Regions from separate parts of the Candidatus Accumulibacter contiguus genome, predicted to be linked through region 3. Evidence: riboswitches for the same ligand, from Rfam matches in the RefSeq annotation. Region 3 holds a riboswitch; each other region holds the start of a gene.
The links. A riboswitch is a leader RNA that binds a small molecule or an ion and turns the genes downstream of it on or off. The one in region 3 is predicted to bind cyclic di-GMP.
Positions count from the first base shown of each region.

Region 1: it holds a riboswitch for cyclic di-GMP, as region 3 does, so the genes downstream of both, V5B59_RS08525 (hypothetical protein) here and V5B59_RS16855 (pre-peptidase C-terminal domain-containing protein) in region 3, are expected to answer to the same signal.
Region 2: it holds a riboswitch for cyclic di-GMP, as region 3 does, so the genes downstream of both, V5B59_RS15700 (methyl-accepting chemotaxis protein) here and V5B59_RS16855 (pre-peptidase C-terminal domain-containing protein) in region 3, are expected to answer to the same signal.

Region 1 covers NZ_JAZKUC010000001.1:1,742,818-1,746,089, reverse strand. Annotated here, with positions in the region: gene tauC (taurine ABC transporter permease TauC) at 1-610, shown strand, start outside; cyclic di-GMP riboswitch class I at 917-1,003, shown strand; gene V5B59_RS08525 (hypothetical protein) at 1,171-1,440, shown strand; gene tadA (tRNA adenosine(34) deaminase TadA) at 1,651-2,106, shown strand; gene V5B59_RS08515 (L,D-transpeptidase) at 2,109-2,591, shown strand; gene V5B59_RS08510 (nucleotide pyrophosphohydrolase) at 2,631-3,008, opposite strand.
Region 2 covers NZ_JAZKUC010000001.1:3,280,859-3,284,130, reverse strand. Annotated here, with positions in the region: gene V5B59_RS15705 (response regulator) at 1-323, opposite strand, end outside; gene V5B59_RS15700 (methyl-accepting chemotaxis protein) at 345-1,526, opposite strand; cyclic di-GMP riboswitch class I at 1,680-1,766, opposite strand; gene V5B59_RS15695 (EAL domain-containing protein) at 2,028-3,134, shown strand; gene V5B59_RS15690 (SapC family protein) at 3,255-3,272, shown strand, end outside.
Region 3 covers NZ_JAZKUC010000001.1:3,560,513-3,563,784, forward strand. Annotated here, with positions in the region: gene V5B59_RS26285 (hypothetical protein) at 4-195, opposite strand; partial or broken gene V5B59_RS26290 (ISNCY family transposase) at 362-763, opposite strand; cyclic di-GMP riboswitch class I at 1,204-1,290, shown strand; gene V5B59_RS16855 (pre-peptidase C-terminal domain-containing protein) at 1,320-3,272, shown strand, end outside.

The DNA.
Region 1 (3,272 bases), 1.8 Mb from region 3:
GACACTCTGGCAACATCTGGCGGCAAGCCTGGGTCGGGTAGTCTGCGCGCTCATCGCAGCCGTCGTCCTGGCCATACCGACGGGGATCGCGATTGGCCTCTCACGAATCGCGCAGGGCGTGCTTGACCCCCTCATTGAGCTCTATCGTCCGGTGCCGCCGCTCGCCTACCTGCCGCTGATCGTCATCTGGTTCGGGATTGGCGAGTTGTCCAAGGTCTTGCTGATCTTCCTGGCGATCTATGCGCCAATCGCGATTGCCACAGCGGGTGGTGTTCGACAGGTCTCGCAAAACCGCCTGCGCGCTGCACAGTCCCTGGGAGCGACGCGTGTCCAGTTGCTGCGTTACGTGGTGTTGCCCAGCGCCGTCCCCGACATCCTGACTGGTATCCGCATCGGCCTGGGGACCGGCTGGTCGACACTCGTTGCCGCGGAACTGGTCGCAGCGACGAGCGGCCTGGGGTTCATGGTGCAGTCGGCTGCACAGTTCCTGGTGACCGACGTGGTCATCCTGGGAATTGCCGTGATCGCCATCATTGCCTTTGCGCTCGAACTCTCCCTGCGCGCCCTATCCCGTCGCCTGGCCCCGTGGCGGGAGCAGGGCATAAGCTGAAAGCGACCATGGCCGTTGGGAACGCTTGCCGAGTTCAGCATCCTGTACCACTTGGGTGAGTTCCTGGTCGATTTCGGCATGGGCCAGCGGGAAGTAGAAGGCCATGAACTCGGGGAAGCATCGCCACCCAGGACGTGCTGCACAAATACGGCAATGACTACATCTACCATCTGATGGGTGGCCGCATGTTCCCACTGACACTCGATGGGCTGGGGCGGGGAATGAGGTTGTTGAGCAAGTAATCACATGGGCTCAGGTGTGAATATTCTCACAGCAGGCCTGCGCTCCAGGCATATAATGATTCCACGAGACAAATGGCAAACGGGGTGAAAGCCCCGGACGCAAAGCTGCAGACCCTAACCTGGAATCCAGGTGGGTGGCTGGGTTACCTCGCTCCAGGCACGTTCGTGCGGGCACTTGGTTTCCTTTCCACGGCTGAAACATGACTCTCGTATGAGAGTGCGGCAACGGTGTTGTTGAACAATGGATGCCAAGAAAATGTTGGCGCAACAACCGCTGCTGATGTCATGCATTGTATGCGTTGAGAGTCAGAGGAAACCATGAGAACCTTTATTGCGACGATTGAAACTCCCGCCGGAACCGAGACCATGAAACTGGCGGCCGCCAGTATCCAGGATGCCTATGGACAGGTGGCGGAACGGAGTCTGTCGGCTGCGAACTCGTCGTATCACTACTCGATCAGGGAGACGTCTCCCATCGCTTCGCCCCAGTTTTTCAACGGGTTCACCAACGCCAGCATCTCGCTCGTGGCTTGCCTGATCCTTTTCATGGTCCTCGATCATCTGCTGCGCAAGTGGCTCAAGAGCTGATTGCCAATCAGGAGAACATGCGGACGACAAAACGGATGTTCTCTGATTGAATTGATTTGCTGAGTAGATTTGAGAGGACTGAAGGGGTCGCGGCACTGCTTTGCGGGGTCGCTGCGGGTGCCGCCGCTTCCCTTTCTTCAGCTGAGGTAGTAGGGTCAGGGTCGAAGTGTTCCCGGCAGCCTGCTTCTGCGCTGCGGTAGAATAGTATCGATGAACGACGACTATTTCATGCGTGAGGCGATTTCCCTGGCGCGGGCTGCCGAGTGCCTCGGCGAGGTGCCGGTTGGTGCGCTGGTGGTTCGCGATGGGGTCATCGTCGGTCGGGGCTTCAATTCGCCGATCGGCGAACATGATCCGACGGCGCACGCCGAAATTGCCGCCCTACGCGATGCCGCGCGCAATCTGCGCAACTACCGTCTGCCTGGCTGCGAACTGTTCGTGACTCTCGAACCTTGCGCGATGTGTGGCGGTGCGGTGCTGCAGGCGCGCATTGCCCGTTTGATCTACGGCGCGCGGGATCCAAAAACCGGCGTGCATGGCAGCGTCGTCGACCTCTTTGCGGTGCCGCGCCTCAACCATCACACGCTAGTCGTCGGCGGCATCCTGGCCGATGAGTGCGGACAGTTGCTATCGGGGTTTTTTGCGGCGCGGCGCAGCCGCGAGTGAGCATGCACATCGAGATCTCCATCAAACAACAGACGCTGACCCTCTCGGACGACTCCGGGCAGGTGCTGCGCAGCTATCCTGTGTCCACGGCAACGAATGGCCCTGGCGAAGTCTCGGGCAGCTTCTGCACGCCGCGCGGCAGGCACCTGATCCGCGCCAAGATTGGTGCCGGCGAAGCGGTCAACACGGTTTTTGCCGCCCGCAGGCCGACTGGCGAGATCTATGGCAAGGAACTCGCCGAACGATTCCCGCAGCGCGACTGGATTCTCACGCGCATCCTCTGGTTATCTGGCTGCGAACCCGGTCGCAACCGCCTGGGCCGGGTCGATACCATGCGCCGTTATGTCTACATCCACGGCAGCCCGGACACGACGCCGATGGGTCGCCCCGGATCGATCGGCTGCATTCGCATGCACAACGCCGATATTGTTGAATTGTTCGAGTGGGTGCCGCCGTACACGCCGGTCGATATCCGCGAGGACTGAGCATTGCACCGACCGTTATGAAACCTGTCGTGCGGCAAGTCAGGTGTCTGTCTGGTCCTGGGCCGGACGGGTATCCGAATATTTCCGGTTCGATCCGTAGCTGCTCGCGACCGGATATTTGATCGCATTCTTGACGAGTTTTGCACGGGCGGCCTGTTCAAGGTCGATGCCGGCATTTTCGGCAATCAACAGCAGGTAAATCAGGACGTCGGCACATTCGTCGCGCAGGGCTTCCTGCGCGCTGGCGCTGCCTGCCATCGCTGCCATCTCGGCGTCGTTCTTCCACTGCGTCAGTTCGAGCAACTCGCTGGCTTCGAGGTTCAGCGAGACGATCAGGTTGCGCAGGCTGTGAAACTGCGCCCAGTTGCGTTGGTCGCGAAATTCGAGCACTGCCGCGGTCAGTGTCGAAAGGCTCATGGCTTCAGGTGAAGAAGCGTGGTCTTGCTTATTCCGGCAGGCGCAGGTGATTTGCCTGCGCGCGTGCGCGCAGCGCCCGGTAATCTGGGAAACGCTTTCTCGCCTGCAAACAGGTCCTCCGTAGGGTGGCGCATGCGGGTCACTTGCGGGTTTCGCGAAGCTGCCATTCTACCGCGACAGGGGGCGCGAAACTGCCTGCTATTCTTGATGACCTTCAGAACACCTGATCTCATTGCCATGACATTAGGGCGGTAGCCTTAAAAA
Region 2 (3,272 bases), 280 kb from region 3:
TGGAAAGGCTTGACCACCCAGGCCTTGGCGCCGGCCTCCTGGCCGGCCTTCTTCTTTTCCTCATTGCCTTCGGTGGTCAGCATGATCACCGGAACGAAGCGGTAGGCGGCGTTCTTTTTCATTTCCCGGACAAAGGTGATGCCATCCATGTTGGGCATATTGACATCGCTGATCACCAGATGCACTTTCTGCCCCATCAGTTTGGCCAGCGCGTCCTTGCCGTCGCAGGCCTCGATCACCTCAAAGCCGCCGCCCTTGAGCGCCATGCTGACGACCTGCCGCATCGAAGCGGAATCGTCGACGACCAGGATGGTCTTGCCCATGTCAATCTCCCATTGTCCAGGTTAGAAAAAGGTGATTTCGCTCGCCGCCACCTGCCCCTGTGCAGCCGGGTGCTGCGCATCGTGCTGTTCGAGCGTGGTGTAAGTTTGTTCGAGTTGAGCAATCCACTTCTGCACGTCGAAAGGTTCCGGCGTCTCGCCGCCTGCGATGCGCGCCTCTTCTGCACGTGTGCGCGCCAGAAGACGCTCGATATCCTGGCAGACCGCGCTCAGAATCTGGCTCATGCGATCCTGGAATTGCAGATGCACGAGTACCGCTTCGACCTTCTCGCGGACGCTCTGGCTGCCTTCGGCCATGTGCTGCGACGAATCGCTGAGTCCTTGCACGACGCTGCTGAAACGTTCCAGTACGGCGGCCATGGTCACTTCCGAACTGGCCATCAGCGATTCGTTCTGGCGTGACATTTGACCGGCGGAAAGCAGCGCTGACCCGGTCGCCACGTTGACCGTCTCGACTTTGTCCCGGATCTGCTTGGCAAGCGATCCCGACTGGTCCGAGAGCTTGCGTACTTCATCGGCAACGACGGCAAAACCCCGCCCGGTCTCGCCGGCCCGCGCCGCTTCGATCGCCGCGTTGAGTGCCAGCAGATTGGTCTGTTTGGCGATCTCGGCGACCCCGCCGGCCATGCGCTTGAGATCGGCGCTCACTTCCGCCAGGCTCTCGAATTCACGGAGCATTGGTTTCTGGGCGTCGAAAGCGTCCTTGAGGTAGCCCAGCATCGCTGCCAGTTCACTGCGCGAACGTTCGATCACCGCGACCACACCTTCCGCTGCTTCACGGTCGCGGGTATCGAGCATAACGCCCAACTGGTTCAGAATGGCCGCGAAGTCACTGGTCAATGCGTTGCCCGCATTCTCGGTTTGTTGGCGTGCGATGGCGACATGCGTGGCCCAGCGGGTCAGTGAAGCGGCGGCTACCTGATGCAGGCTGGTGGTATAGGGGGCGATGGCCGGCGGCGCCGCGCCGGTCTCTGCGCGCTCGGCAAGCAGGCGATCGACAGCAGCCCGGATCGAACGGCGCTCCCAATAAGAGACGCCAGTGGCGAGCACCAGCAGAGCCAGTGTCAGGATCAGGTCGACGGCCAGCGATGCCTCACTCTTCCAGAACAGCAGGCCAGCGGCGACGGCGGCAAGAAACAGTGGGCCAGTGCCCAGGGGAAGTATTCTTGATGATCGGTCTTGCATGAGTTCCTCCTGCGTGCTACTTCAGCGCCAGGCTGCGGTCGATCGGGCGCAGAGAAACACGGCCTCGAATCGAAAGGGCCAGGCATGCGGTTACTCTCGGATGCAAGACTTGGACGGCTGCGGATATCGCATGCCGAGACGAAGATCCCGGTATCAGGCAACCCAGCCACCCTCCCGGACTTCGGGTTAGGGCCTGCAGCTTTGCGTCCGGGGCTTTCGTCCCGTTTGCCATTCTTACTCGTCCACACATCATAACTGAATAGAGCAGCAATGTGCGACTTCCGGCACATAGCCGGATGCAGCGAGATTGACAGCAGCTGAGATGGCTGGGCATACTCGTACGTGCGCCATCCAAGTGTCCCCCCTGCAGGCGGCAGGCCAGCGACTTGCGCGCTACCCGCCAGAGAACTGCGGGAGAAGTTCGGCGCACTGACCACATATCATGGCAAGAATCATGGCAAGAGGCCATGGCCTGCAAGCGGATCGTCTCTGGAGCTTCCTGTGAAGAGCAGTCATTGGTTTCTGGAATCCATCGCTGCCGATGGATCCCGTTTGAAATACGACATCGTTGACCTGCCTTTCCGGATCGGTCGTGGCCAGGAGAACGATCTGGTACTGGCGACACCGGGCCTCAGCCGGAAACACGCCATGTTCGACGACGACATCAGCGCGCAACTGCGCCTGACCGATCTGAACAGCACCAACGGCACCTTCGTCAATCGACAGCGCATCGATGGCTCGTGCCTGCTGCGGGAAAACGACATCATTCATTTCTTTACGGCAGAGTTTCGTCTCGGCCGGCATCAGCCTGATCAGTCGCGCTTCATGCCCTCGACCGACTCGCGAACCCTGTTGATGCCGATGGGCACGAACCTGTCGGAACTCTTCGTCGCCAATGAGGGCGAGTTTCTCGACCTGCTCAACGGCCAGGGCATTTCCGGCGCCGCCCAGCCCATCGTCGATGCGAACAGTGGGAAAATCTTCGCCTACGAGTTGCTCGGGCGAGCAAATCATCCGCAACTGTCCGGTAGCCCCATCCGCCTGTTCCAATTGGCAACAGCGCTGAACCGCGAGCTTGATCTCAGCGTGGCCTTTCGCAAATTCGCGATCACCTCGATGGCTCCGCGCCTGCGCAAATTCCCCCTGTTTATCAACACCCACCCCAAGGAGACTTTCAGCAAGCCGTTTTTTGCTTCGCTAACTGTCCTGCGCCAGCAGATGCCGGAACTGCAACTGGTTGTCGAAATCCATGAAACCGCAGTCACCGACCCGCTGCGTTTACGTGAATTAGGCGCTTTTCTGCGCGACATCGGTGTGCGTTTTGCCTACGACGATTTCGGGGCAGGACAGGCCCGCCTGAACGAACTGGGCGAAGCGCCTGCGCACTTCGTGAAATTCGACATGGGTCTGCTGCACGACATTCACCTGGCCAGCGAACGCAAACGCCGGGTGATCAGCGATCTCGTCAAACTGGTGCTGAACCTGGGCTCAGTGCCGCTGGCCGAAGGCATCGAGCTCGAGGCGGAAGCGCAGGTCTGCCGCGACATGGGTTTCCAGCTGATCCAGGGCTATCTGACCGGCAGACCGATTGCCGCCGACCAGTTGTAGCGGGGGGTCTCTTGATGTTCTCCCGTATTCAGACCCGCTGTTTCCGCAGCCTCCAGGCGGTCGGCGAGTATCCCTGCTTCAGAATACCATTGGTCAGAAAATGCCACCCGAAGGATGCCCATGCCCAACTTCCACGTC
Region 3 (3,272 bases):
GTGTCAGGCGGCTCGGGTTTGCGGCTCGGGCACCAGGGCTTTTGTACGGGCAGTCTGCTCGCGAACCACACCCCCCAGGCGATGGATGTGGCGCGCCAGGACAGCCAGCGCCACGTAGCGTTTGAAGCCGACGATTCCGTGATCCGGGCACAGATCGAGCCCGAAATGCTCCAGGCCATTGATCGCGGATTCCACCGCGGAATGCTTATGCCGCGCCTGGACAAATTCCGGTGCCGTTTCCCTCGCATCATCAGCGGCCGAGTGGCGGCCTTTTTTGGGGAGGGCGACCAAGTCCAGTCGCGCTTCGAGACACGATCGATTCGACGGACTGTGAAAGCCCTTGTCGAAGCTCACGACCCGCAAACAGTCGCAGGTTGTCTTTCAGGGTCTGTAATTCGTACCTGTGCGGATCGTACCAGTCGGCATGCCCCAACATTTGGCGCAACGTCTTGTGCTGATTGGCGAGTTCCTGTAACCGGTCGTAGTCCGCGTCAAGCCCGAGACGCACGACGCCCAGCACCAGGATCTTCCACTGCTCCATGCCGGGTCGCCCCAGTGCACTGCTGGCCAGCTTGCCATCAGCATGGCAGGGAAGCACTTCCTCGAGGATCGCAAAGACTTCGTCTCGCAGTTCGCGATGCGTATAAATGTGCTGCAGCCCGACGAGCAGTTTCGGGATGTCGTCCCGCGATTTGGGATCGAGCACGATGGCTTCGATCGGAAACTCGCCCAAACTCGCTTGCCGCTTCATGACTTCCCGCATCGCTCTTTCCTTCGACTGAAGTTCGTCCCACAAAACCCCAAGCGGTGGAGGAAAGTCGCCTTCCACAGCAATCACCACCAGAATATCAGCTAATAATCAGACATCTACGAATTCAACCCAAAAGTATATTGCTCTGGCATTGCCATCTTCGCTCGTCATCGCGTATTGTAACATACTGATAAAGCGTGTGTTTTCTGGTTTTCCACCAAACACTAACTACCGACTGGTGGAATGGGGTTCCAGTGGCACCCACCCGATGCTCGCGGTTCACCTCCCTCAAGGCACCCGCTCTGGCCGCCTGAAGGATGGTCAAGAATTCGCCAACAGTGTCACGGTTACGTTCTCCACCCGTTCCGGCGTAGCCGCCGGGAATTCAGCCAAAAAATGAGAATTGCTGATCCAGGTCAACAGAAGACCCTGATAGCGATGGTACATTTTTGGTGAGATCAAGGCAAATGGAGTGTAAGCTCCAGACGCAAAGCTTCAGACCCTAACCTGAAGTCCGGGAGGGTGGCTGGGTTTCCTCAGCCCAATCAACGAACTTTGGATCTGCGTCATGCCTGCCATCAAACTCTCGAGTACCGCCGCCGCGACCGGCGGCTTCGTTATCAACGGCGATAGCGCCGGTGACTTGAGCGGTGTCATTGTCGACGACGACATTCACGGTGATGGTCTGGCCAGCCCGATCGTCGAGGCACCTGGCGGCGACCCCGTAGCCGGCAGCGCTGCCGGGCGCCGGCCAACAGCAAACAGCCAAGCGACGGACCTAGGAGTTTACCTGACCCTGGCTCAGAGCACCCTCCGCCAATTCCTGCTCAATCCCGATTTCGAAAACGATATCCACCAGGTTTTCGGAAACGGCGTCGACCCCTTGCGGGCAAGAATGCTTGTTCAGGGCTTCGCCGAGCCGGATTTCATCTCCTGGCCAAGGCTGGAAATCTGCCCAGAAGTGGAAATCAATCGCGCCCAAGGCGCTTATGCGGCGGCAACCGACACGATTTATCTGGCGAGAGAATTTCTCTCTGAAAACGCCGATAAGCCCGAAGCGATCACATCTGTCCTGCTTGAGGAATTGGGGCACGCGCTGGACGTGCGCCTGAATGCTGCCGATTCACCGGGCGACGAAGGGGAGTTTTTTTCGGCTCTCGTCCGAAACCAGGTGCTGACTGCTTCCGACTTGGAACGAATGCGGGCCGAAGACGACAGGGTTGCACTCTTGCTCGATAGCCAATCCGTGCTTCTCGAACAATCGACCTCCAATCTGGGTTCCAGGCAGGGTTATGGCTATCTGACCGACTTCATATACTATGGCGACCCCAGCGACAATTGGGACTTCTCCACCGTCCTTACTGGTGGATCCGGCGACTATGTCCGCGTCTCGTCGAGTTCCACCTACGTCGATCTGGTGCTTCGCTTGTACGATCAATATGGTGTTTTTATCGAAGCGGATTACGACGATGATCCGACCAATGGGAACCTGGAGACTATATCGCTGGCAGATGTTCCGGCCGGCACCTACACAGCAACGGTATTTGATTACTATTCCGGCGATTACCTGGGTTGGAGCAATGCCTACTACACACTCGAAATCAATGCGCCGCAAATTCCCAAGGACCACTTCGAAGGCAACGATACACGTCCGACTGCGACGCCCGTTAACAGAGGGGTATCGCTGCCTGGCATTGGCTACTATTTTTCCGATCTATCCATCGACCGGCCGGGCTCCACCACTGGCGATGTCGACGTCTTCAAACTTACGACCACCCGCGTCGCGACGAATACTGACATTATCCTGAGCCTTGTCACCGGTACCGGCGATATCGATCTCGAACTCGAAGACAGCTCCGGGAATATCATTTATACGACCTACTGGGACGCCACAGGATACGACTGGAATGCAATTCCCTTGGCCGGACTGCAGCCGGGAACGTACTATTTGCGAGCCGGAAGTTATGAAGGGAACGTCACCTCATCCTACGATCTGCTTTTCTACCTGCCACAAGCACCCACACCTGATCACTATGATGCCACCGCGAGCAATAACACCCGGAATACGGCCACAAATTTGGGGGAGGTCAGTGGATTCCGGCAAGAAACCGATTTGTCTATCGATCGTGCTTCTGATGTCGACTGGTTCAAATTCCAGCTTTCCGGACAAGGGTCAAACCAGAATTATCTCCAGATTGATTTCGACGGTTTGCAGGAAGATCTGGATATCGAACTGTATAATTCCGCAAACCAGTTGATCGATTATTCAATCGGAATCGAAGGTGTGGAAGCCATTGCGCTGTCCGGGCTGACCGCTGGAACCTATTATTATTTGAAGGTGTATGGGTATAATCAGAGCACCAGCGATTACAGCCTGACGATCAATGCGCCTGGTACCAATAGCAACATTAGAACCGACTCTTTCGATAGCGTCGCCAGCAATAATACCCGTGCCACTGCAACAAATCTTGGCGCTCCTCAGTACGGCTGGCTTCAGAGTGCGGGGTTTTATGCATGGGAA